DNA from 3 places in the Rahnella sp. PAMC25617 genome. Region 1 is predicted to be linked to each of the others. Evidence: predicted binding sites of a transcription regulator. Region 1 holds the regulator's gene; each other region holds the start of a gene.
The links. The regulator Fur, encoded in region 1, represses iron uptake genes when iron is present. The targets are predictions, from matches to a motif close to ATAATAATGAGAACNACTATCAA.
Positions count from the first base shown of each region.

Region 2: a site for Fur is predicted at 4,819-4,841, ahead of efeU (iron uptake transporter permease EfeU). Genes of this name have one in related genera too.
Region 3: a site for Fur is predicted at 5,351-5,373, ahead of ACM615_RS14785 (siderophore-interacting protein). Genes of this name have one in related genera too.

Region 1 is NZ_JBOCUM010000006.1:636,119-643,978, forward strand. It holds gene ybfF (esterase) at 1-103, shown strand, start outside; gene ybfE (LexA regulated protein) at 366-647, shown strand; gene ACM615_RS09025 (methyl-accepting chemotaxis protein) at 723-2,405, opposite strand; gene fldA (flavodoxin FldA) at 2,814-3,341, shown strand; gene fur (ferric iron uptake transcriptional regulator) at 3,655-4,110, shown strand; gene chiQ (ChiQ/YbfN family lipoprotein) at 4,294-4,635, opposite strand; gene chiP (chitoporin ChiP) at 4,649-6,070, opposite strand; gene glnS (glutamine--tRNA ligase) at 6,519-7,860, opposite strand, start outside.
Region 2 is NZ_JBOCUM010000007.1:103,555-111,414, reverse strand. It holds gene putA (trifunctional transcriptional regulator/proline dehydrogenase/L-glutamate gamma-semialdehyde dehydrogenase) at 1-2,589, opposite strand, end outside; gene putP (sodium/proline symporter PutP) at 3,114-4,598, shown strand; gene efeU (iron uptake transporter permease EfeU) at 4,909-5,760, shown strand; gene efeO (iron uptake system protein EfeO) at 5,805-6,932, shown strand; gene efeB (iron uptake transporter deferrochelatase/peroxidase subunit) at 6,985-7,860, shown strand, end outside.
Region 3 is NZ_JBOCUM010000011.1:49,966-57,825, forward strand. It holds gene ACM615_RS14750 (response regulator transcription factor) at 1-667, opposite strand, end outside; gene ACM615_RS14755 (cytochrome b/b6 domain-containing protein) at 821-1,447, shown strand; gene ACM615_RS14760 (molybdopterin-dependent oxidoreductase) at 1,458-2,261, shown strand; gene ACM615_RS14765 (pentapeptide MXKDX repeat protein) at 2,332-2,628, shown strand; gene ACM615_RS14770 (ParD-like family protein) at 2,759-3,013, shown strand; gene map (type I methionyl aminopeptidase) at 3,051-3,806, shown strand; gene ACM615_RS14780 (PadR family transcriptional regulator) at 3,874-4,353, opposite strand; gene ACM615_RS14785 (siderophore-interacting protein) at 4,359-5,171, opposite strand; gene ACM615_RS14790 (TonB-dependent receptor domain-containing protein) at 5,542-7,860, shown strand, end outside.

The DNA.
Region 1 (7,860 bases):
GCAGGCCAAAGCCTATGTCGTCGCCGGAACCGGACATTGGGTTCACGCGGAAAAACCTGAGGCCGTGCTGCGTGCTGTTCACCGTTTCATCGATGTGGACTAAGGTTTAACATCCTGGGGATAAATTGTGCAAAAAGCCTGCACAACTTAGAAAGTTATCATGAAATCAGGGCAATCAGGCGTTGTGAACCCCAGGCGCGCCAGTGTATGATTGCGCGCTATAATTTTGCCGCCCCGTTTCACTCAGGCTGAGTCGCGGGGGGTAAATTGGGTCAGGGTTTCTTAGCCCGAAATGTGTGAAACGCTCGTCAGGAATCGGCTTGCCGTTTTCCGATGTAAAAACTTCCCTGGTTGTACCGCTACCTATGGCAAAAGAACAACTGGATCGCACGACGATTGATCTGTTCGCAGATGACCGCCGTCCGGGGCGTCCAAAAACAAATCCGCTATCCCGTGATGAACAGCTCAGGATCAACAAGCGCAATCAGTTACGCCGCGATAAAGCGAGCGGTCTGCGTCGCGTGGAGCTGAAAATGAATGCCGATGCTGTTGATACGCTCAATAAGCTGGCTGAAGAACGTAACATCAGTCGTAGTGAACTGATTGAAGAGATGCTGCTGGCGCATCTTAACGGTCATGAAGGCTGATTGAAAACGGGTAACCTTTCCAGGCTACCCGTTTGTTTTTTCTTACTTATTCAACGCTAACTCTCTTCGCCCTTCTCAAAACGTTTCCCAGTTCTCAGCACTTTTCGCGCTATTCGCCGAAAGCACCCCGCCCATCCCGGTATCCGGACGCAGCAACGGAGCGGAAACCGCTTTCGCTGGACGTCCCTTCACGTTGGTCACGCTGTCTTTGAGTTTGAACGTGGCCACGGCGTTGTTGAGTAATGCAGCCTGTTCTTCCAGAGAAACCGCAGCCTGCGATGCCTCTTCAACCAGCGAGGCGTTCTGCTGCGTCACACTGTCCATCTGAGTGATCGCCACCGCCACCTGACCGATGCCTTTGCTTTGCTCATCAGATGCCGAAGCGATTTCCGCCATGATATCGGTGACATGCGTAATTGAGCGCACCACTTCATTCATCGTCAGACCGGCGTTTTCAACCAGTTTTGAACCGCTGTCGACGCGGGAAACCGATTCACTGATCAGGGATTCGATTTCTTTCGCCGCCTGGGCGCTGCGCTGTGCCAGATTGCGCACTTCGCTGGCGACCACCGCAAATCCACGCCCCTGTTCGCCCGCACGTGCGGCTTCAACCGCGGCGTTCAGCGCCAGAATGTTGGTCTGGAAAGCAATGCTGTTGATGACCGACGTAATTTCAGCAATTTTCTTTGAGCTGCCGGAAATGTCTTTCATGGTACTGACCACGTCCGCCACAATATTACCGCCCTTCTGCGCCGTGCCGGAAGCTTCAATCACCAGCTGGCTGGCGTGATGTGCGTTATCGGCATTGTGTTTCACCGTCGCTGTCAGTTCTTCCATGCTGGCTGCGGTTTCTTCCAGAGCAGAAGCCTGTTCTTCGGTACGCGAAGACAAGTCATTATTGCCCGCTGAAATTTCCGATGCGCCCTGATAGATATGGTTAGTACAGTTACGGATCGTCTGCACCGTATTCACCAGACTCGCCTGCATCACATTCAGCAGCGGGATCAGTTTACCGGCGCAGTTTTTACCGAACTCTTCCATATACTGCGTCAGGTCACCGCTGGCGATCACCGCGAACTGATCGCGGATTTTATCCAGCGGTTTCACCAGCGCCATCACCAGATAACGATCGGTCAGCAGCAACAGGATCAAACCAATACCAAATGCGCTCAGCTGGATCACTTTGCTCATGTAGGTCAGATGATTGGATTCATTTTGTGCGGCCTGAAAATCAACTGCAATCTGGCTGCTGACCTTTTCCATTGATAAACCAAAAGTACGGCTCAGCGCCGGAACCGTGGTGTTGGCTAACTGGTTATAGGTGTCGGTATTCTTACTGCTGGCAGCATTGAATAACGGCGTAACGCCCTGTGTCAGCAGGTTTTCCCAACTGGTCTGCAGTTCCTGAATGGCTGATTCTTCCAGGCCCGGATGGGGTACTGATTTAAAACCAGCCAGCGCCTGAGTCAGTCCATCAAGAGATTGTTTGGCACTGTCAAAAATTTCAGGGCCTTTTGACGGGTCAGCCTGAAGCTGTGCAACCGCACGACTCAGACGCGTCACGGTACGGAAATACTGATCGTTGCCTTTGCTGATCAGCGTCATGTTGTTGACCAGTTCGGTACTGTTCCTGGTATTTTGCGTTAATGTGCCAAGTGATGTGACGGTATAAAGGGAAACACCAGCCCACATCACGCAGAAGATGCCAAGAATGGTTAATAAAGCGGCCCTGATGGTAATATTTTTTAAAAACTGCACGATATGCCTCTCTCGAAACAGGACTGTTTCTGGTCTGAGGATTGACGGGGATGCGGAGAATCAAAACAGGTAACCAGCAGGCTTACGCCCCCGGACATGTTTGAACACCTCTCCGGGCATCGATTTCTTTATTATGTTGAGATTGCTCTCGCATCATCTATCGGCGGGACATGCATAAACTTAAGGAAGGAGCCGGTATATTTCTTCACTTTGCTTATGACCTCAGGAACTCTGTGGTTGATAAGCACACGATGGCGATAACACTTTAAAATATTGCCCGATAAACTTATTCCCCAGTTAAGAAGGCGAGCAGAAGCATATTCTCCGCCTCGCGAGTTTGGTATCATCTTCGCTATTATTGCCTGCAATGCAGGGCACTTCATTTAGAACAAGAGGTTAGATAATCTTATGGCCGTTGTAGGTATCTTCTTTGGATCCGATACAGGTAACACCGAAAACATCGCTAAAATGATCCAGAAACAATTGGGTAAAGATGTGGCTGAGGTGCATGACATTGCGAAGAGCAGCAAAGAGGATCTGGAAAAATTCGATATTTTGCTGATCGGAATTCCAACCTGGTATTACGGTGAAGCGCAGTGTGACTGGGATGACTTTTTCCCGTCGCTCGAAGAGATAGATTTCGAAGGTAAGCTGGTTGCCCTGTTTGGCTGCGGCGATCAGGAAGACTATGCCGAGTATTTCTGCGATGCACTGGGTACCGTGCGCGATATCATTGAGCCACGCGGCGCAGTGATTGTCGGACACTGGCCAACTGAAGGTTACCACTTTGAAGCATCCAAAGGCCTGGCAGATGATAAGCACTTCATCGGACTGGCAATTGACGAAGACCGTCAGCCGGAACTGACCGCTGAACGTGTTGATGCGTGGGTGAAACAGATCACAGAAGAACTCAGCCTTTCAGAAATTATCGGCTAAAACCCTGTTGGCCCTGAGGATTTATTCTACAATTGAAGGGCCAAACTATTACTGAAATTAACAATTTAACCGCTACAAAATTGTAACTTTTGGTCGTATCAAGGTACACTGAGTTCATCTGTTTTTTCTATCGATCAAGTCGTTGCATTATTAATGTGACAGGCAATTTGTGATCTTTATTAACAGGCTGTCGTTTACGAGAATGGGCACACTTCCCTTAAACGAAGAACAGTAAACGAACAATTTTGTGCCGCCGATGCCACAGGCTGCATGCCTCAACTTGATTAGCACATAGTAACAGGACTGAATCCGCATGACTGACAACAACACCGCACTGAAGAAAGCCGGCTTAAAAGTCACGCTTCCGCGCCTCAAAATCCTGGAAGTGCTGCAAGCGCCGGAAGGTCATCACGTTAGTGCGGAAGATCTGTACAAGCAACTGATTGATATGGGCGAAGAAATTGGTCTGGCCACGGTTTACCGTGTTCTGAACCAGTTTGATGATGCTGGTATCGTCACCCGTCATAACTTCGAAGGCGGCAAGTCCGTATTCGAACTGACTCAGCAACATCACCACGATCACCTGATCTGCCTGGATTGCGGTCGTGTGATTGAATTCCGTGACGAATATATTGAAGGTCGTCAGCGTGAGATTGCTAAAAAACATGGCATTAAACTGACCAACCACAGTCTGTACCTGTACGGTCACTGTGAAGCAGGCGACTGCCGTGAAGATGAATCTTTGCACAATGACAAACCTGCGCATTAATTTGCACAGCTTCGATTGTCGCAAATACTCTAAATAAACTAACCGCTGGAAAGCGGTTTTTTTATGTCTGCGTTTCACCCCGAACACAGACGCCGCTTACCGACGTAAAAAACCCCGGCAAGCCGGGGTTTCGCTTTTGATAATGATGATTTTGCCAGCTAAGGCTTTTACAAAAATCTGCTATTAATTCGCCATTACAGGCGCGTTATTGGATGTGATTTCCTGCCAGATTTTACCGCAATCCGCCGCATATGCCTGACCATCACCGGTTTTGCGCGCCGTCAGACAGCGCTGGTAATCCAGCACGCGTACTGTTTCCTGTTCCGCAAATTTTTGGTGTTCTTTTTCCTGTTTCAGCTTGTTCAGCAACACCTGACAAGTCGCCAGTTTGTCCGGATTACCTTCTGAAGAATTAATACACGCGCGGTAGTCTTCACGCGTTTGCGAAATCTGAGCCTGATCGGCCGTTGGCGCACAGCCTGCCAGCAGAACAACAGATACCGCCATCATCAGTAATTTATTCATCGACATAACGACCTCAGAAAATAGTGAATGGAGCAATAACGATGAATTTCACGTCTTTTTCATCCTGGAATATGTTGCCGTAACCCCCGCCCCAGCTCGGAATATCCGAGTGGTTGTCGTACTGGGTGTAATGCAGTTTGAACAATGTCCCCTTAGCGCGGCCTTCCTGAATGGTGTAAAGCGCATCCAGGCTCCAGGCGGTCTCTTTCAGACGCTGGCTCTGGTCATAAGCGGCATTGGTACTCGGTTTGGCGTCCCACGCGTAAACGTAAGAACCCCCGACGGCAAAGCCCGGCAGATCCCATTTCGCCAGATCGTAAAGTACGCCGGCGTACACCGCTTTCTCGCCGTTGGCGTTGAAGTCCGAACGGTTATCCCACCACACGTCAAGACGACCGTTGGAGGAGGAATACGTCGGGGTCATACGTTGCAGGAAGTAGCCCTGATTACCTTCCGCTTTGACCATCGTACCTTCCAGCCGCCAGTTAAACTGACCGGTGGTGTAACCGAAAGTCAGCGCCTGCAACCAGGCCATCCCGTCATACAAGCTGTTCGGATCGTTCTTATTGCTGATGCGATCTTCCGCACCGTAGAACTGGTAGCTGGTGGTCAGCGGATTGCCCATCAGATCGATTTTGTAAGACGCTTTGGCAAAATACTGATCGACGTAACTTTCAGCCTGACCAAAAGCGCCTTCCAGCACAAAGTCGTTTTTGAAGTCGTATTTCGCTCCAAGAGAGTGGATGTACGAAACGCCCGTTTTCTTATCGTTCTGGCGGAAATCATCCATTTCCAGATGCCACGGAGATTTATATTCGTCCGCCCACATGTAGGAGAAACTCAACTCTCCCGGATCACCGAAGTCATGCTTGTAGCCCGCTTCCGCGCCGCGGTAAGTTCCCGGCATGAAGCTCCAGTGCGGCGCAATCAGTGTCTGGCCCGTTGGCTGGATGTAGCCGGCATGTCCCCAGAATCCGCCGTATTTAAATTTACCGGCGGCTTTGTACAGGCTGACCCCACTTTTATCGCCGGAGTAATCTTCGTCGTAGGCACGGTTGCTGTTGGAGAAAGCGATTTCGTTGGGATGTCCGCTTTCGCTGCTTTCGGCCATTTCAATCGCCGTAAAGGCTGCGATATCAATACCAAACATGTCCCAGGCATAGCCGGAAGAAAAATCGAGATTCAGGTTTGCGGTAGAATGCGAAAGGTTGGTTGTGTAGTCTTTGTAGTTGTCGCTCGCCGGATCCATGTCCTTGCGGTCACGCTCACGCTGCCAGTAATACACACCGCCGGTCAGCGTCGAATCATCAATAAAACCTGCCGCTTTGGCATCTTCAGAAAACATCATTCCGCCACCCAATAAGGTGCCGGCAAGAGAATATAGTGCAGGTTTCAGGTAAGCCGATCCCCTGCCCCTGTTAAGGTGCTTGTGCATAGAAATTCCTCATCTTTGACTAAAAAATACCAACAAAACCCAAACGGGTATTAAAAGCGGCCGCCAAAGGCGTAACCGGTTAATTCATGATCAAGAGTATTTTTCGCGACGCGAATTATCAATGAGTAATTACTCCTTGATCGCCGAAGTATGACTAAGTGCACATAAAGATGAAAAAGTGTAACAAAAAGCTTTAAGAAAGGGTCAGGCAGAGAGTTGATAAAAATAAATAATAGAATCAGTAAATTGTAAATTTTAAGCTTTCATTTAAACGTTTCAGCACACAAAAAACAGGGTTTAAAAGTAAACATCAAAAATACATTAATTCGCGATGAAAAACAAAATCACCATGCACCTGTCATTACTAGCAGACAGAAATAGCAGACATAAAAAAAACGCAGCCGGAGCTGCGTTTCATCAGTCGTTCAAACAAGCCATTCAGAGGCAATTACACGACGGGTTTGCTTTCCCAGGTATCACGCAGACCAACGGTACGGTTGAACACCAGATTGTCAGCGCTTGAGTAGCGGCTGTCGGCGCAGAAGTAACCTTCACGCTCGAACTGCAGGCTGATTTCAGCCTGAGCAGCCACCAGAGAAGGCTCAACAAAACCGTGAGCAATCACCAGCGATTCCGGGTTGATCGTGGTCAGGAAGTCTTCTGCCTGGCCAGGATTCGCCACGATGAACAGACGGTCATACAGACGGAATTCCGCCGGTTTACCTTCTGTCGCAGAAACCCAGTGGATCACACCTTTCACCTTGCGGCCATCAGCGGGATCTTTGCTCAGCGTTTCGATATCGTAAGAACAGAAGATGGTGGTGATATTGCCTTCTGCGTCTTTCTCAATGCGTTCCGCTTTGATCACATACGCATTGCGCAGACGAACTTCTTTGCCCAGCACCAGACGCTTGTACTGTTTGTTCGCTTCTTCGCGGAAATCAGCCTGATCGATGTAAATTTCGCGCGTGAACGGCACTTCGCGGGTACCCATTTCCGGCTTGCTCGGATGATTCGGCATTTTCACCATCTGCACGTCATCACCGGTAAAGTTCTCGATGATCACTTTAACCGGATTGATAACCGCCATGGCGCGCGGTGCGTTTTCGTTCAGATCGTCACGAATACAGGATTCCAGCGCCATCATTTCGACGTTGTTATCTTGTTTTGTCACGCCGATACGACGGCAGAATTCACGGATAGACGCGGCAGTGTAGCCACGGCGACGCAGACCGGAAACGGTCGGCATACGCGGGTCATCCCAGCCTTCAACGATTTTATCCGTCACCAGCAGGTTCAGCTTACGCTTGGACATGATGGAGTATTCGAGATTCAGACGGGAGAACTCGTACTGACGCGGATGGCATGGAATGCTGATGTTATCCAGCACCCAGTCGTACAGACGACGGTTGTCCTGGAATTCCAGCGTACACAGTGAATGGGTGATCCCTTCCAGCGCATCGGAAATGCAGTGGGTGAAATCGTACATCGGGTAGATGCACCATTTGTTGCCGGTCTGATGGTGTTCTGCAAATTTGATACGGTAAATTACCGGATCACGCATCACGAAGAATGGCGAAGCCATATCGATTTTTGCACGCAGACACGCAGCGCCTTCAGCAAATTCGCCGTTACGCATTTTTTCGAACAGCGCGATGTTCTCTTCTACGCTGCGATCGCGATACGGGCTGTTTTTACCCGGCGAGGTCAGGGAACCACGGTATTCGCGGATCTGATCAGGAGACAGTTCATCAACATACGCCAGACCTTTATTGATCAGTTCCAGCGCA
Region 2 (7,860 bases), on a different contig from region 1:
ATCTGTCGAGCCGGTAAACAGCACGCCGCGCACGCGCTCGTCATTCACCAGCTGCGAACCGACGGTTTCACCCTGACCCGGCAGCAGTTGCAGTACGCCAGCCGGAACACCCGCTTCATGCAAAATGCCCACGGCTAATGCAGCAATCAGCGGCGTTTGTTCAGCCGGTTTTGCCAGCACGCTGTTACCGGCAGCAAGTGCCGCCGCAATCTGACCGGTGAAAATGGCCAGCGGGAAGTTCCACGGGCTGATACATACGACGGGGCCCAGCGGACGGTGGGTGTCGTTAGCGAAATCTTCACGGATCTGACCGGCGTAATAATGCAGGAAGTCCACGGCTTCACGCACTTCGGCGATGGCGTTATTAAAGGTTTTTCCGGCCTCACGCACCAGCACGCCAAGCAGGTTTTGCAACTGCGCTTCCATCAGTTCTGCACCGCGTTGCAGGATTGCGGCACGCTCTTCGGGAGGCGTCGCAAACCAGATGGCACCGGCGGCGGCAGAAGCGTCAAGCGCACGGCTGATTTCAGCTTCGGTGGCTTCGCGCACGTACCCGACGATGTCGCTGTTTTGCGCCGGGTTGCGCACCGGCAGGAACTCGCCGTCGTCAGTTTGTGCATCGATAATCGGCTGGGCTTTCACCGGATGACTGGCGCTTTGCAGCAGGGCACTGGAAAGGGAAGCCAGACGGTGCTCGCTGGACATATCCAGACCGGCGGAGTTCACGCGTGCTGTACCATAAGAGCTGCCGTAAAGATTACGCGCCAGGGCAATACGCGGGTGCGGCAATCCGACCTGACCTTCGCTGGCGGCCAGCGCTTCAACAGCCAGCACCGGATCGGCAACCAGTTCTTCAATCGGCAGCGTGGCATCGGCGATACGGTTAACGAATGAAGTGTTCGCGCCGTTTTCCAGCAGACGACGCACCAGATACGCCAGCAGCGTTTCGTGCGTGCCGACCGGTGCATAAATACGGCAAGGGCGGTTCAGTTTGCCTTCGGTAATCTTACCGACAACCTGCTCGTACAGCGGTTCTCCCATGCCGTGCAGGCACTGGAACTCGTACTGACCCGGATAATAGTTATTACCCGCCAGCTGATAAATGGCCGCCACGGTGTGGGCGTTGTGCGTCGCGAACTGCGGATAAATCAGGTTCGGCACCGCCAGCAGTTTGCGGGCGCAGGCCAGATAAGAAACGTCGGTGTAAACCTTGCGGGTATACACCGGGTAATCTTCCAGACCTTCAACCTGCGCGCGCTTGATTTCGCTGTCCCAGTACGCGCCTTTAACCAGACGGATCATCAGACGACGACGGCTGCGTTGTGCCAGATTGGTCAGATAATCAATCACCATCGGGCAACGTTTCTGGTAAGCCTGAATGACGAAACCGATGCCGTTCCAGCCCGCCAGTTCCGGTTCGAAGCAGAGTTTTTCCAGCAGGTCGAGAGAGATTTCCAGACGGTCAGCTTCTTCGGCGTCAATGTTAATACCGATGTCGTAACTGCGCGCCAGCAAGGTCAGGGAAAGCAGGCGCGGGTATAACTCGTCCATCACACGTTCGTACTGCGCGCGGCTGTAACGCGGATGCAGGGCGGAAAGTTTGATGGAAATTCCGGGGCCTTCATAAATGCCGCGACCGTTAGACGCTTTACCGATGGCATTAATGGCCTGCTGATAAGACTGCAAGTACGCCTGCGCATCTTTTTCCGTCAGCGCCGCTTCACCCAGCATATCGTAGGAATAACGGAAGCCTTTTTCTTCGTGCTTGCGGGCATTGGCCAGCGCTTCGGCGATAGTTTCACCGGTCACGAACTGTTCGCCCATCAGACGCATCGCCATATCCACGCCTTTGCGGATCAGCGGTTCGCCACTTTTACCGATAATGCGGTTGAGTGATGTCGACAGGCTGGCTTCGTTATGTGTCGCCACCAGTTTACCGGTGAACAGCAAACCCCAGGTGGCGGCGTTGACGAACAGCGACGGGCTGCGGCCCAGATGAGAATGCCAGTTGCCGTTGCTGATTTTGTCGCGGATTAACGCGTCACGCGTTGGTTTGTCCGGAATACGCAATAAGGCTTCGGCGAGACACATCAGCGCCACGCCTTCCTGAGAAGACAGGGAGAATTCCTGCAACAGGCTTTGCACCATCCCGGCGCGACCGTTTGCACTCTTCTGGTTACGCAGTTTTGTGGCGATGTCGGCGGCCAGTTTCAGCGCAGCGTTGCCAAGCGGGGCAGGTAAACGGGCCTGTTCCAGCAGCATAGAAACCGCTTCAGGCTCGGGACGACGATAGGCGGCGGTAATGGCGGAACGGCTGACCGACTGCGGTAAAATCTGCTCGGCAAAATCAAGGAACGGCTGATGCGTTTCCTGAACCGCCGGTAATGCAGCCTCGTCGATTTCGCCAGCAGTGGCGCCGTTCAGCGCCGGGATCTCCGGCAAAGCATCGCCATTTTCCAGACGTTCCAGATAGGAAAAAATCGACTGCTTAATCAGCCAGTGCGGCGTGCGGTCAATTTTAAGCGCCGCCTCTTTTAGCCTGTCGCGTGTGCTCTCGTCCAGCTTCACGCCCATCGTTGTCATACCCATGCGCAACCACTCCATATGAAAAGGTTCAGGTGAATTCATTATCTTTATGGCAAGCAATATCTTCTATGTTGCAACCTTGTGCAACCCTGTTAATGCACGAAGTATGCCTGATGTGATTTATTTGGCATTTTTAACAAAATGCGGCGTCTGGAAAAGCCTGTCTGACTGATATCACGCTAATCAGAAGGGATGCAGCGGGTGCAACTTACGCAGTTGCAACGTGCAACCCGGATACAAAATAACTGTGATGGAGAGTGAATTTTAAGTATCGAAATTGTTAAAACAATTGAAAAGTCGTTGCCGCTGAACCAGTATCCGGCACGACAGGATTTTTGAATAACAACCCTACTTAAGACGCTGACTAATGACGCGTAACGATAAAAATATGGAGAGTAATGCTGAAACCTTTGCCGGTTTCAGCCATCATCTCGCCCCGGCAGGCTTTTGACAGTCTTTCATAAGAAGGGCGTCATGACAGACAGGTGCCGGACAACATCGCAAATAAGAAGAAAGTGGAGAATGGAATGACAATGAACACACCGATGCTGGTGACGTTTTGTGTTTATATTTTCGGGATGATTTTGATAGGGCTCATCGCGTATTTACGAACCAAAAACTTTGATGATTATATTCTGGGTGGACGCAGTTTAGGCAGCGTGGTCACGGCGCTTTCAGCCGGGGCTTCTGATATGAGCGGCTGGCTGTTAATGGGGTTACCGGGCGCGATTTTTATTTCCGGAATTTCCGAAAGCTGGATTGCGATTGGTCTGACGATCGGCGCGTATCTGAACTGGAAACTGGTGGCGGGGCGCTTACGTGTGCATACCGAAGCCAACAACAACGCACTGACGTTGCCGGATTACTTCACCCATCGTTTTGAAGATTCCAGCAAGCTACTGCGTATTATCTCGGCGATCGTGATTTTGGTGTTCTTCACCATTTATTGCGCTTCCGGCATCGTGGCCGGTGCGCGTCTGTTTGAAAGCACCTTTGGCATGACGTATCAGACGGCGCTGTGGGCCGGTGCGGCAGCGACCATCATTTATACCTTTATCGGCGGTTTTCTGGCGGTCAGCTGGACAGATACCGTCCAGGCCAGCCTGATGATTTTCGCGCTGATCCTCACGCCGGTGATCGTTATCCTCGCCGTGGGCGGCATTGATACCTCGATGATGGTGATCAAGGCCAAAAACCCTGAGTACACCGATATGTTTAAGGGCATGAATCTGGTGGCGATTTTGTCACTGCTGGGCTGGGGACTGGGCTATTTTGGTCAGCCGCACATTCTGGCGCGTTTCATGGCCGCCGATTCACATCACACTATCCGCAGCGCACGTCGCATCAGTATGACCTGGATGATTCTGTGTCTGGCAGGCACCATCGCGGTGGGTTTCTTCGGGATTGCGTACTTCAGCAATAATCCGGGCGAAGCGGGCAACGTGACGCAAAACGGTGAGCGCGTATTCATCGAGCTGGCGAAAATCCTGTTCAACCCGTGGATTGCCGGTATCTTGCTGTCCGCCATTCTGGCGGCGGTGATGAGTACCCTGAGCTGCCAGCTGCTGGTATGTTCGAGTGCGATCACCGAAGACTTGTACAAAGCGTTCCTGCGTAAGGGCGCGAGTCAGCGTGAACTGGTGTGGATTGGTCGTCTGATGGTGCTGGTTGTTGCGCTGGTGGCGATTGCGCTGGCTGCCAATCCTGAAAACCGGGTGCTGGGTCTGGTGAGCTACGCGTGGGCCGGTTTCGGTGCGGCGTTTGGTCCGGTTATCCTGATTTCGGTGATGTGGAAACGCATGACGCGTAACGGCGCGCTCGCGGGCATGATCGTCGGTGCGGTCACGGTTATCTTGTGGAAACAATATGGCTGGGCTGAACTGTACGAAATCATTCCGGGCTTTATCTTTGCTTCGCTGGCTATCTGGATTGTCAGCCTGATGGGACGCAAACCTTCTGCTGCGGTGGAAGAGCGTTTCACGACGGCAGAAGCAGAATACAACACCATTTAATACGCGGCCTTTTTAGCCGTAACGCTTTTTTTGCCCTCACAACAACGAGAAACGGGGTCATCTGACCCCGTTTCTCTGACTCTCCCGCCACACTTTTCCCCATACTTCTCACCACGTGTTTCACCAGGCGTTTCATTAAAGAAAGTCCCGCTCTGTCATTTCATGCGCATTTCCTCGGACGCCTGCAAAAAAGGGTCGGTTACCTCTTGTATTTCTTTTGGCAAGAATGATAATCACTATCGTTTCTTTTTACTTTTCTTTACAGAGCCCTTACAGTTTTTGCCGATTCATGGGGTCAGGAGTTATCGCTATGTTCGTTCCGTTTCTCATTATGTTTCGCGAAGGGCTGGAAGCGGCGCTGATTGTCAGCCTGATCGCCAGCTATTTAAAACGGACGCAACGCGGGCAGTGGCTCGGTGTGGTCTGGATTGGCGTGTTCGTTGCTGCGGCGTTATGTCTGGCGCTGGGTCTGTTCATCAACGCCACCACCGGTGAATTTCCGCAAAAGCAGCAGGAATTATTTGAAGGCATCGTTGCCGTGGTCGCGGTATGCATTCTGACTTACATGGTGTTCTGGATGCGCAAAGTGTCGCGTTCCATCAAGGTGCATCTGGAAGGCGCGATTGATAACGCGCTCAGTTCCGGGCGCGGGCAGGGCTGGGCGCTGGTGGCGATGGTGTTCTTTGCCGTCGCGCGTGAAGGCCTGGAATCGGTGTTTTTCCTGCTGGCGGCTTTCCAGCAAGACGTAGGAATAGCCGCACCCATCGGCGCCATGCTGGGGCTGGGCGCGGCCATCGTGCTGGGTTTCCTCATCTACTACGGTGGTGTGAAACTGCATCTGGCAAAATTTTTCAAATGGACCAGCCTGTTTATCCTCTTCGTTGCGGCCGGTCTGGCGGCAGGTGCGATCCGCGCATTCCACGAAGCGGGATTGTGGAACGGTTTGCAGGACATTGCATTTGATTTGAGCAATACGCTCTCCACGCATTCCCTGTTCGGCACCTTGCTGGAAGGGATGTTTGGTTATCAGGAAGCGCCAAGTGTGAGCGAAGTGCTGGTCTATTTCCTGTACCTGATCCCGGCGCTGTTCTTCTTTTTTATGCCTCAGGGAAAATCCTCTGTGGCCGCCGCGGCCTCTGCCGGGCAAAAAACACCACGTTGATTTCATCTATTTTTCATCACCTTGCCTTTGCCATGGAGTTGTACATGCCACATTTTCGCCGTAAAGCTTTACAGATTGCACTGCTGTCTCTGCCGGCTTTTGCGCTGAGCGCAAACGTACTGGCAGCCGACGTTCGTCAGGTCAAAATTACTGTGAATGATAAACAGTGTGAACCGATGGCGCTCAGCGTCCCGGCCGGTAAAACACAGTTTGTTATCCACAACGACAGCCAGAAAAACCTGGAATGGGAAATTCTGAAAGGCGTGATGGTGGTGGAAGAGCGTGAAAACGTCGCGCCGGGCTTCACTCAGAAAATGACTGCCAATCTGGAGCCGGGCGAATATGACATGACCTGCGGCCTGCTGAGCAATCCGAAGGGCAAACTGACCGTGACCGCAGAAGGCGCGGCGGCTTCCGCTAAACCGGACGCGATGGCGCTGGTCGGGCCGATTGCAGAATATAAAGTGTATGTGACTCAGCAGGTTGGCGAACTGGTTTCCCACACCAAAGCGTTCACCGATGCCATTAAGAAAGGCGACCTGGCGAAAGCGCAGTCCCTGTATGCATCCACCCGCGTTTACTATGAGCGCATCGAGCCTATCGCGGAATTGTTCTCAGATCTGGACGGCAGCATTGATGCCCGTGAAGACGATTTCGAGAAAAAAGCGGAAGATCCAAACTTCACCGGTTTCCACCGTCTGGAGAAAATCCTCTTCGCAGATAAAACCACCAAAGGCGCGGAGCCTTTTGCTGACAAGCTGTATACCGACACGGTTGATCTGCAAAAACGTATCACTGACCTGACCTTCCCGCCGAGTAAAGTGGTCGGCGGTGCAGCAGGGCTTATCGAAGAAGTGGCAGCCAGCAAAATCAGCGGTGAAGAAGATCGTTACAGCCGCACCGACCTGTGGGACTTCCGCGCTAACCTCGACGGCGCGCAGAAAATCGTAAACCTGCTGCGTCCGCTGCTGGAAAAAGCCGACAAGCCGCTGCTGGATAAAATCGACGCGAACTTCAAAACTGTCGATTCCCTGCTGGATAAATACAAAACCAAAGACGGTTACGAGAACTACGAAAAACTGTCAGATGCCGACCGTAACGCCATGAAAGGCCCGATCACCACGCTGGCCGAAGATCTGGCTAAACTGCGCGGTGTGCTTGGTTTAGATTGATAAGAACTTCTCCCCCTTTGCAGGGGGAGAAGTGTTTTCCCGAGGCATAGCAATGAGTCACAAAAACAATAATCAGGACGACATTTCTTCTTCACGCCGCAGCTTGTTAAAAGGCGTGGGATTGTTAGGCGGGGCATTTGCCCTGGGCGGCGCAGCGACTGCGCAGGCTGAGAAAGCACCCGGAGCAAAAAAAGAATACACGCCAGGCACCGTTTCCCCCGACGAGCGTTGGGGCAAGCAACCGTATTATGGCGAACATCAGGCGGGGATTTTAACGCCGCAGCAGGCCTCGATGATGCTGGTGTCCTTTGACGTGCTGGCCACCAACAAAGCCGATCTGGAGCGTTTATTCCGTCTGCTGGATTCACGTTTTGCATTTCTGACCACCGGCGGCACCGCGCCGTCACTGGATCCGAAATTCCCGCCGATGGATTCCGGAGTGATGGGCGCTGAAATTTATCCCGATAACCTGACCATGACATTGTCCGTCGGCGAATCGCTGTTTGATGAACGCTTTGGACTGGCAGCGCATAAACCACTGAAATTAAGCCGCATGACGCGTTTTCCGAATGATTCCCTCGATGCGAAACTTTGTCACGGTGACCTGTCATTGCAAATCTGCGCCAACAACAGCGATACCGTGGTTCACGCGTTGCGCGACATCATCAAATACACGCCGGATTTGCTCAGCGTGCGCTGGCGTCGTGACGGCTTTATCTCTTCTCATGCCGCGCGCAGTCAGGGTAAAGAGACGCCGATTAACCTGCTGGGCTTTAAAGACGGCACGGCCAATCCGGATTCAAAAGACAAGCCGCTGATGGATAAAGCCATCTGGGTGACGCCAGATCAGGCTGAGCCAGCCTGGACAACGGGTGGCAGCTATCAGGTGACACGTCTGATCCCGTTCAAAGTGGAATTCTGGGACCGC
Region 3 (7,860 bases), on a different contig from region 1:
TCAGAATACGTTCCGGCTCGGCCGGATTAGCTTCTATCTTGATGCGCAGACGGTTGATATGGGTGTTCACCGTATGTTCATACCCTTCGTGTTCGTAGCCCCAGACCTGATTGAGCAGGCTGAGGCGCGAGAACACTTTGCCGGGATTTTTGGCAAAGAAATACAGCAAATCAAACTCACGCGGCGTCAGTTCAACGGGCATCTGATTCAGCATCACTTCGCGCGCAATCGGGTCGATGACCAGCCCGGAAAAACTCAGGGTACCGGCGTCCATTTTCATATTGCGGCTCATCGCTTCCTGCCGCCGGAACAGCGCCTTAACCCTCGCCACCAGTTCCAGCATGGAGAAAGGTTTCGCCAGATAATCATCCGCGCCCAGTTCCAGCCCGAGCACCCGATGCACTTCGCTGGAGCGTGCGCTGATAATAATGATCGGCGTATAACGCGTCATGTTGCGCGCACGGCGGCAGATTTCCAGGCCGTCTACACCCGGCAGCATCAGGTCGAGGATCAGCGCGTCCCAGCCGCCTTTCTCCAGATGCGCCACGCCCAGATTACCGTCTGCGGCGTGCGTAATTTCATAACCCTCATCACGCAGATGCAGGCTGAGCAGTTCTGCGATATCCCCGTCATCTTCAACGATCAGGATCTTCTTCGTCTTATCCATATGTCATCCCAAAACGTGGTGTTCCCCAATGGTTTGAGTCTACACAAGCAACCGCCCGCGAGTTATCACATTTTATTTAACTTTGCGTGAGGTATCGGGGAACAAATCCGCTCAATACTCGCTTCATCACAGGACGGACAGCCGGACTTCATCATGACAATACACACGGATTTACCCGGACAGGCAAAACAAAAACCCGCCATCGTGCATCCGTTATGGCTGCGTCTGACGCACTGGCTGAACGCGCTGGCGGTGCTGATTATGGTCACCAGCGGCTGGCAGATTTATAACGCCTCACCGCTGTTTAATTTTGATTTTCCGCCAACCGTCACACTCGGTGGCTGGCTCGGTGGCGGTATTCAGTGGCACTTTGCCGGGATGTGGCTGTTTGGTTTCAACGGCCTGTTTTATCTGCTGATGAATATTTTTACCGGCCGCATGAAACGAAAATTTTGGCCGCTGACGCCGCGCGGCATCATTAACGATTTACTGTCCGCCCTGCGCGGCAAGCTGAAACACGACGATTTACGCCACTACAACATGGTGCAACGTGCCGCGTATGTGTTCGTGATGTTTGACGGCATCGTGCTGGTGCTTTCCGGGCTGGTGGTGTGGAAATCCGTGCAATTTCCGCTGCTGCGCGAACTGATGGGCGGCTTTGATACAGCGCGTTATGTGCATTTTCTGGCGATGGCTTCACTGGTGGGATTTGTGGTGCTGCATATCGTGATGGTGGCGCTGGTGCCGAAAACCCTGATTGCCATGATCCGCGGACGTTAAGGAAGACATGATGAAAAACCTCGTTAAAAAAACGATCAGCCAGATTTTCAGCCCTTCCGACAGCGAAGCCATTTTACAGGAAGCAAAAAAACAAATTATCCGCGAACTGGATGCGCCCTCCCGCCGCCTGTTTTTACAACGCGGGCTGACACTCGGCGGCGTCGCGCTGCTCACAGGTTGCGACATCAGCGATAACGCCAGCGTCGAAAACGCGCTCGGTAAGATTTCTGGATTCAACGACCGCGTACAAGGCTGGCTGTTTGGCTCGACACGCCTGGCGCCGGTGTACGCCGAATCGATGATCACCCGTCCGTTTCCGTTTAACGCTTTTTACGCCGAAGACGACGCACCGGAAGTAGACGGTAACGCTTATCGCCTGAAAATCGCCGGTCTGGCGCTGGATAAACGCGAATGGTCATTGCCAACGCTGTACAAAATGGCGCAGGTCAGCCAGGTGACTCGTCACATTTGTGTCGAAGGCTGGAGCGCGATTGGCAAATGGGGCGGCGTGCCGTTTGGTGATTTTTTGCGCCTGATTGGCGCAGATCTGACCGCGGAATACGTCAGTTTTAAATGTGCGGACCAGTATTACACCAGCATTGATATGGCGACGGCACTGCATCCGCAAACCCTGCTGGCGCTGACTTATGACGGCCAGATTTTACCGCGAAAATACGGCTTCCCGATGAAGCTCAGAATGCCGACCAAACTCGGCTATAAGAATCCAAAGCATATCGAAGTCATTGAAATAACAAACAAGTTCACTGGTGGCTACTGGGAAGATCAGGGCTACAACTGGTTCGGCGGAAGCTGAACACGATCCTCAAGGATCAACACTGTCCACAACAACCTTTGTATCTCAAAACCTAAAAGAAGGATTTATCATGAAAAAGTTAACCGTAATGATGATGTCTGCTTGTCTGATGATGGGCGCTGTGAGCACCACTTATGCTGCTGACGCGATGGCGAAGAAAGATACCATGGGCCATATGTCGAAAGACTGCATGAAAAAAGACAGCATGAGTAAAGATTCCATGGCTAAAGACAACATGGGCAAAGACTGCATGTCGAAAGATCATATGAAGAAAGACAGCATGTCTAAAGACTCAATGTCCAAAAACTCTATGTCCAAAGACACGATGTCGAAAGATGCCATGAAAAAAGACACCTCTGCCCAGTAAACGCCGCTAAACCCGGCCATGTAGCGAAAACGCCTCCGTCTGTTCAGCGGAGGCTTTTTTATTGGAAAATTCGCAGCGACCTGCGTAGTATATAAAACATATATGATTCGTATACTACCGAGGGCGCCCGATGGGTATCATTAAAATCTCCGAACTGATGCATGAGAATCTGCGCATCGCCAGTCTGGCGTATACGCGTTCCATCAACGCGCAGGCCGAGCACTGGATGAAAATTGGTATGCTGATGGAAACTCATCCGGACATGACGCACAGCGAGATTTCGCAATTGCTGGTGCGTTGCAGCATGGAATCTGAAGAAAACACCGGAAGTATCCGCACGCTGTTAAATGTCGGCGGCACACACAGGAAGGCAAGCAATGAATAATGGTTTAGACAGCCGATATTTCGTCAACAATAACCGTATGGTCAAAACGCCGGAAGGCATCGATAAAGCGCGTATCGCCGGTAAACTGGCGGCGCGGGTGCTGCATATGATCACGCCTTATGTGGTGCCGGGTGTCACGACCAATGAACTGGACCGCATCTGCCACGATTTTATCGTCAACGAATTACAGGCGATCCCGGCAAATATCGGTTATCACGGCTATCAGAAAACCACGTGTACCTCCGTCAACCATGTGATTTGCCACGGTATCCCCTCCGATAAAGCACTGAAGAAAGGCGACATCGTGAACATCGACGTGGCGCTGATTAAAGATGGCTGGTACGGCGACACCAGCCGCATGTATTACGCCGGTGAGCCGAGCATTATGGCTCGCCGTCTGGTGGATACCACCTTTGAAGCGATGATGGCCGGTATCGAAGTGGTGCGTCCCGGCGCAACCCTCGGTGATGTGGGTCATGCCATTGCCTCGGTAGCGAAACGCGAAGGGTTTTCCATCGTAGAAGAATACTGCGGTCACGGCATCGGCATGGGTTATCACGAAGATCCGCAGGTGCTGCATTACGGTGAAAAAGGCCGCGGACTGGTGTTGCAGGAAGGCATGTTATTCACCATCGAACCGATGCTGAACGCCGGTAAAAAGCAAAACAAAGTGCTGCCCGACGGCTGGACGGTGGTGACTAAAGATCATTCGTTGTCCGCGCAATGGGAACATATGATTGCGGTGACGAAAACGGGTTATGAAATATTGACACCGTGGCCTGAAGAAAACTAATTTCCCGTGATATTTCCTGAACGTATAAAGCCTCCGGTCGGAGGCTTTATAGTTTTTGGTAATCCGTTTAGCTGCGCTCGATTTCTTTGGTCGCGCGGTCTAACGCATCGGTGATTTTATACAGCGTTTCCTGCCCGATTGGCCCTTTCGCCAACCGCAGGTTGAGCGCCATGCGCATATTGTTAATCGCGCGCTGCATTTCCGGAATACTGCGGTTATTCGATAAAATCGCCAGTGAATGCAGTTTCTCTGTTACTGAACCGAGCAAATCACCCTGCTCTGCCAGCGACTGCGTGCCTTCCGGCGTAATTGAATATTGTTTCTTACCGCCCTCTTCCTGCTTCGCCGTTACCAGACCCTGTTCTTCCAGGAAGGTCAGGTTCGGATAAATGATACTGGCGCTCGGCGTGTATTCGCCTTTGGAGAGTTCTTCGATGGCTTTGATCAGTTCATAACCGTGAGCGGAACGTTGCTGTAAAAAATGCAGCATCAGCAGGCGGATATCACCCGTTTCAAACATCCTTTCGCGACGGTGTTTATGATTCATCATCGTTACTTGTTGTGCCAGTAAGCGACACAACGCACCAGATTGGCGTCCAGTCCGCGATTTTCGACGAAGTAATCATTCAGCCCTTTGACGAATTTCCCCTCGCCGGTCGCCCAGATGTAGTAATCACTTTCCGGCAAAGAAATGCTTTTCAGTTTTTTTACTGCCGCGTCATCTTCCTGATAACCGTTTTGTTCTTCACTGACAATCCATTCGATGTCGAACTCTTTTTCATCGTTTAAGTAGCTAACGCAACTGACATCTTTCACTTTGACCAGCACGGTCACTTTCGCGGCAGACGCGGCCTGTTTCAGCTCGCGCAAACGGCGCTTCACCGCCGGAAGACCGGTTTCATCGCAGACATACAACTGCCATGCGTAAGTGGTCGGGATAATCAGTGAACCGCGCGGTCCGCCGATGATCAGCTTATCGCCCGGCTTCGCGCCAGCCGCCCATTCACTGGCGACACCGCCATCGTGAAGATAGAAATCCAGCGTCAGTTCATTGGCTTGTGCATCGAAATGCAGCGGCGTGTATTCGCGGTTAAGCGGACGCGGCCCTTCGCCCCAGACAATGCCTTCGTCGGTCGCGGTCGGCGGCGTGATCACATCACCGGGATTTGCCGGGAAAAACAGTTTGATGTGGTCATCAAAACCACGCGAGGTAAAACCCTTCAGATCGTCGCCGTTCAACACGATACGCTGAAAACAGCCAGCCACGTTTTCGCTGCTTTTGACGGTGATATGACGGAAAACCAGGTCGTTTTTGACGCGGACAGGCAAGTTTACGGCAGGGGTTTCGTTGCGATGTTGAGTCATCACGTTTTCTCTTTTGAAGTAAGGTTGAACGAAAGATATATCTTAGGAATATTTTTCGCAACCCTGAAAAACGTAAGGACACAGGCATCATCCCCCGCGCTTTTGATCTCGCGGTAGTTCATTCTGAGCCACACATTGCAAAGATTTCGTTAAGAAGCCCATTTTTATTTATCAATTTGTTGATAACAATTCTCAGTATCATTATCATTCGCACCAAGCCGAAGTGGGTAAGGACGTCAAATAAACCCATATTTTATAAGGACAAGGGCTTTTTACGGAAGAATTGAAAGCAGATGACCAGCGCGTCTGATTTGTCGAAAGGCAGTAAATGCGAGCAGAACTTTTAAAAATAGTGCAGGGCTAAAAACAAATGTTCAAATCCTTTACACAGCAGGGTTTGGTGAAAAACGTCATTTTCATGGGGACGATTCTCACCACCACCTTTAACGTAAATGCAGCACAAGCGATTAAAGACACCACCGATCTGGCAGCCAATAAAACGCCAGCTTCTGAAGCCATCAGGAAAAAACCGGTGGTACGTACTGCGCAGGATCTGGCGCAGACCAATGAAGAAGTGATGACGGTTACCGAAACGATGCCGGATAAAAAACCGGGCTCGAAAACCACCATCACCGCAGCAGAAATGCAGCAAAAAGGCGGCAATGATTTCGGCACCATCATGCGTTATGAGCCCCTGATCACCGCTACCGGCTCCAGCGGCGGTTCCGGCAACGGCAAAAGCGGCTTCGACCGTAACGGTTATACTGGCTATAACATCCGTGGTCTGGAAAGCAACCGCGTCGGCATCGATGTCGACGGCATTCCACAGCCAAGCGCCACTGGCCGCAGCTACGCAAGCCGCGCGGGTCTGGGCACGTCCGGTATTGGCCGTGATTACATCGATCCTTACATTTACGGCCAGGTAGATATCGAATCCGGCGCCACCTCCGCTGATCGCGCCAACAACTCAATAGGCGGTGCCGTTTCCTTCCTGCCAAAATCTGCCGATGATTATCTGCGTCCGGGCAAGGAAACCTATTTCGGTTACCAGTCTGATTATGATTCTTCCGACCGCTCCTGGCACAACGGCATCACCGCCGCCGCAGGTGACGAAACCCTGCGTGGTCTGATCGCCATCAGCCGCCGCGACGGCCAGGAAACCAGCAATAACAGCGGAACGCACGATGCGTATCCGGCTAACTGGCACTCCGACGCAGTAATGACTTCCGTTATCTGGCAGCCAAATGACGAACATAAAGTCACCGGTACGCTCGATTATTACGAAAAAGTAAACCATACCCATTACGATGCGTGGAACAGCTCAGGCAGCGCCATTCTCGGCACTGCACAGCAGCAAAGTAACACCCGCCGCTGGGGCGCGACGCTGAAAGACGAATGGACGCCGTTCAACGATTACGTCGATGCCATTGTTTCGAAAGTGTATTACCAGTACACGCAGGCGCACGACAATACCTACATGCCAAACGCCAGTAAGCAGATGATGAACGTCTATTCCAACTATGACGTCAACACTTTCGGCGGGGAAACCAGCTGGCTGAAAACCCTGGGTCGTCATGAGCTGAGCGCCGGTATCAACGGTCGTATGTCCAACACTGAACGTCCGTTCCGTGAAAGCCCGGAGCAAAGCGTTTACACCACTATCATGCAGCCGGAAGCGAACAGCCGTTCTTATATTCTGGGCGGCTTCCTGCAGGACACCATGAAGTTTGACCTCGATGGCCATGACTTCTCCATCGTGCCTGCAGTGCGTGTGGCGTATCAGAACACCAAAGCGAAAGATCTGTCTGACTTGTCCAACAGCACCGTCTCTGAAGGCCAGGTTTCTACCCTGTATGGCAAAGCCAATTCCGATACGCAGGTTCTGCCGTCCCTGGCGTTCACCTATGACATCACGCCTAAGCTGATGACTTACCTGCAATATCGTCGTGGTGCGCAATTCCCGGATGCCAGCCAGCTTTACGGTTCCTGGAACCTCGGTTCTTCTTATGCCGGTTCTCAGCAATACGCGCTGATCGGCAACACGGATTTGAAAACCGAGACCAGCAATAACTTCGAATGGGGTATGAAAGGTGAAGCGACTGAAGGAGTGACCTTCAAGACTTCCGTTTTCTACAACACCTACAAAAACTTTATTGCCAACACCCGCTACAGCCGTGCTGCCAACCCGGGCATGTTCACCAATGTGCCCTCCAATATCTATACGATTTATCAGGCCGAAAACCGCGATGAAGCGTTTATCTATGGTGGCGATCTGAGCACCAAAATTAACTACGGTACCTGGTTCAGCAGCGTTGACGGTCTGAGCACCACCTTCGCACTGGGTTATGCCAAGGGTGAATCGAAATCCAGCTACGATGGCGACAAATATGTGGATCTCGACAGCGTGCCGCCAATGAAATTTGTCGCTGGCGTGGCGTGGGATGATCCATCCGGCGTGTACGGTACTGCGCTGACCGCGACTTTCGTCAAAGGTAAAAAAGCCGAAGCGACAAACCGTCAGAGCTACACCAACGCCGGTACGCCAATCACGGGTTCCACCACCGAATACATGAACGTACCGGGCTACGGTATGGTTGATGCAACGGCGTACTGGAAAGTCGCGAAGAACGTGAAACTCAGCGGTGGTGTTTACAACATCACCGACCGCAAATACTGGGATTACCTGAGC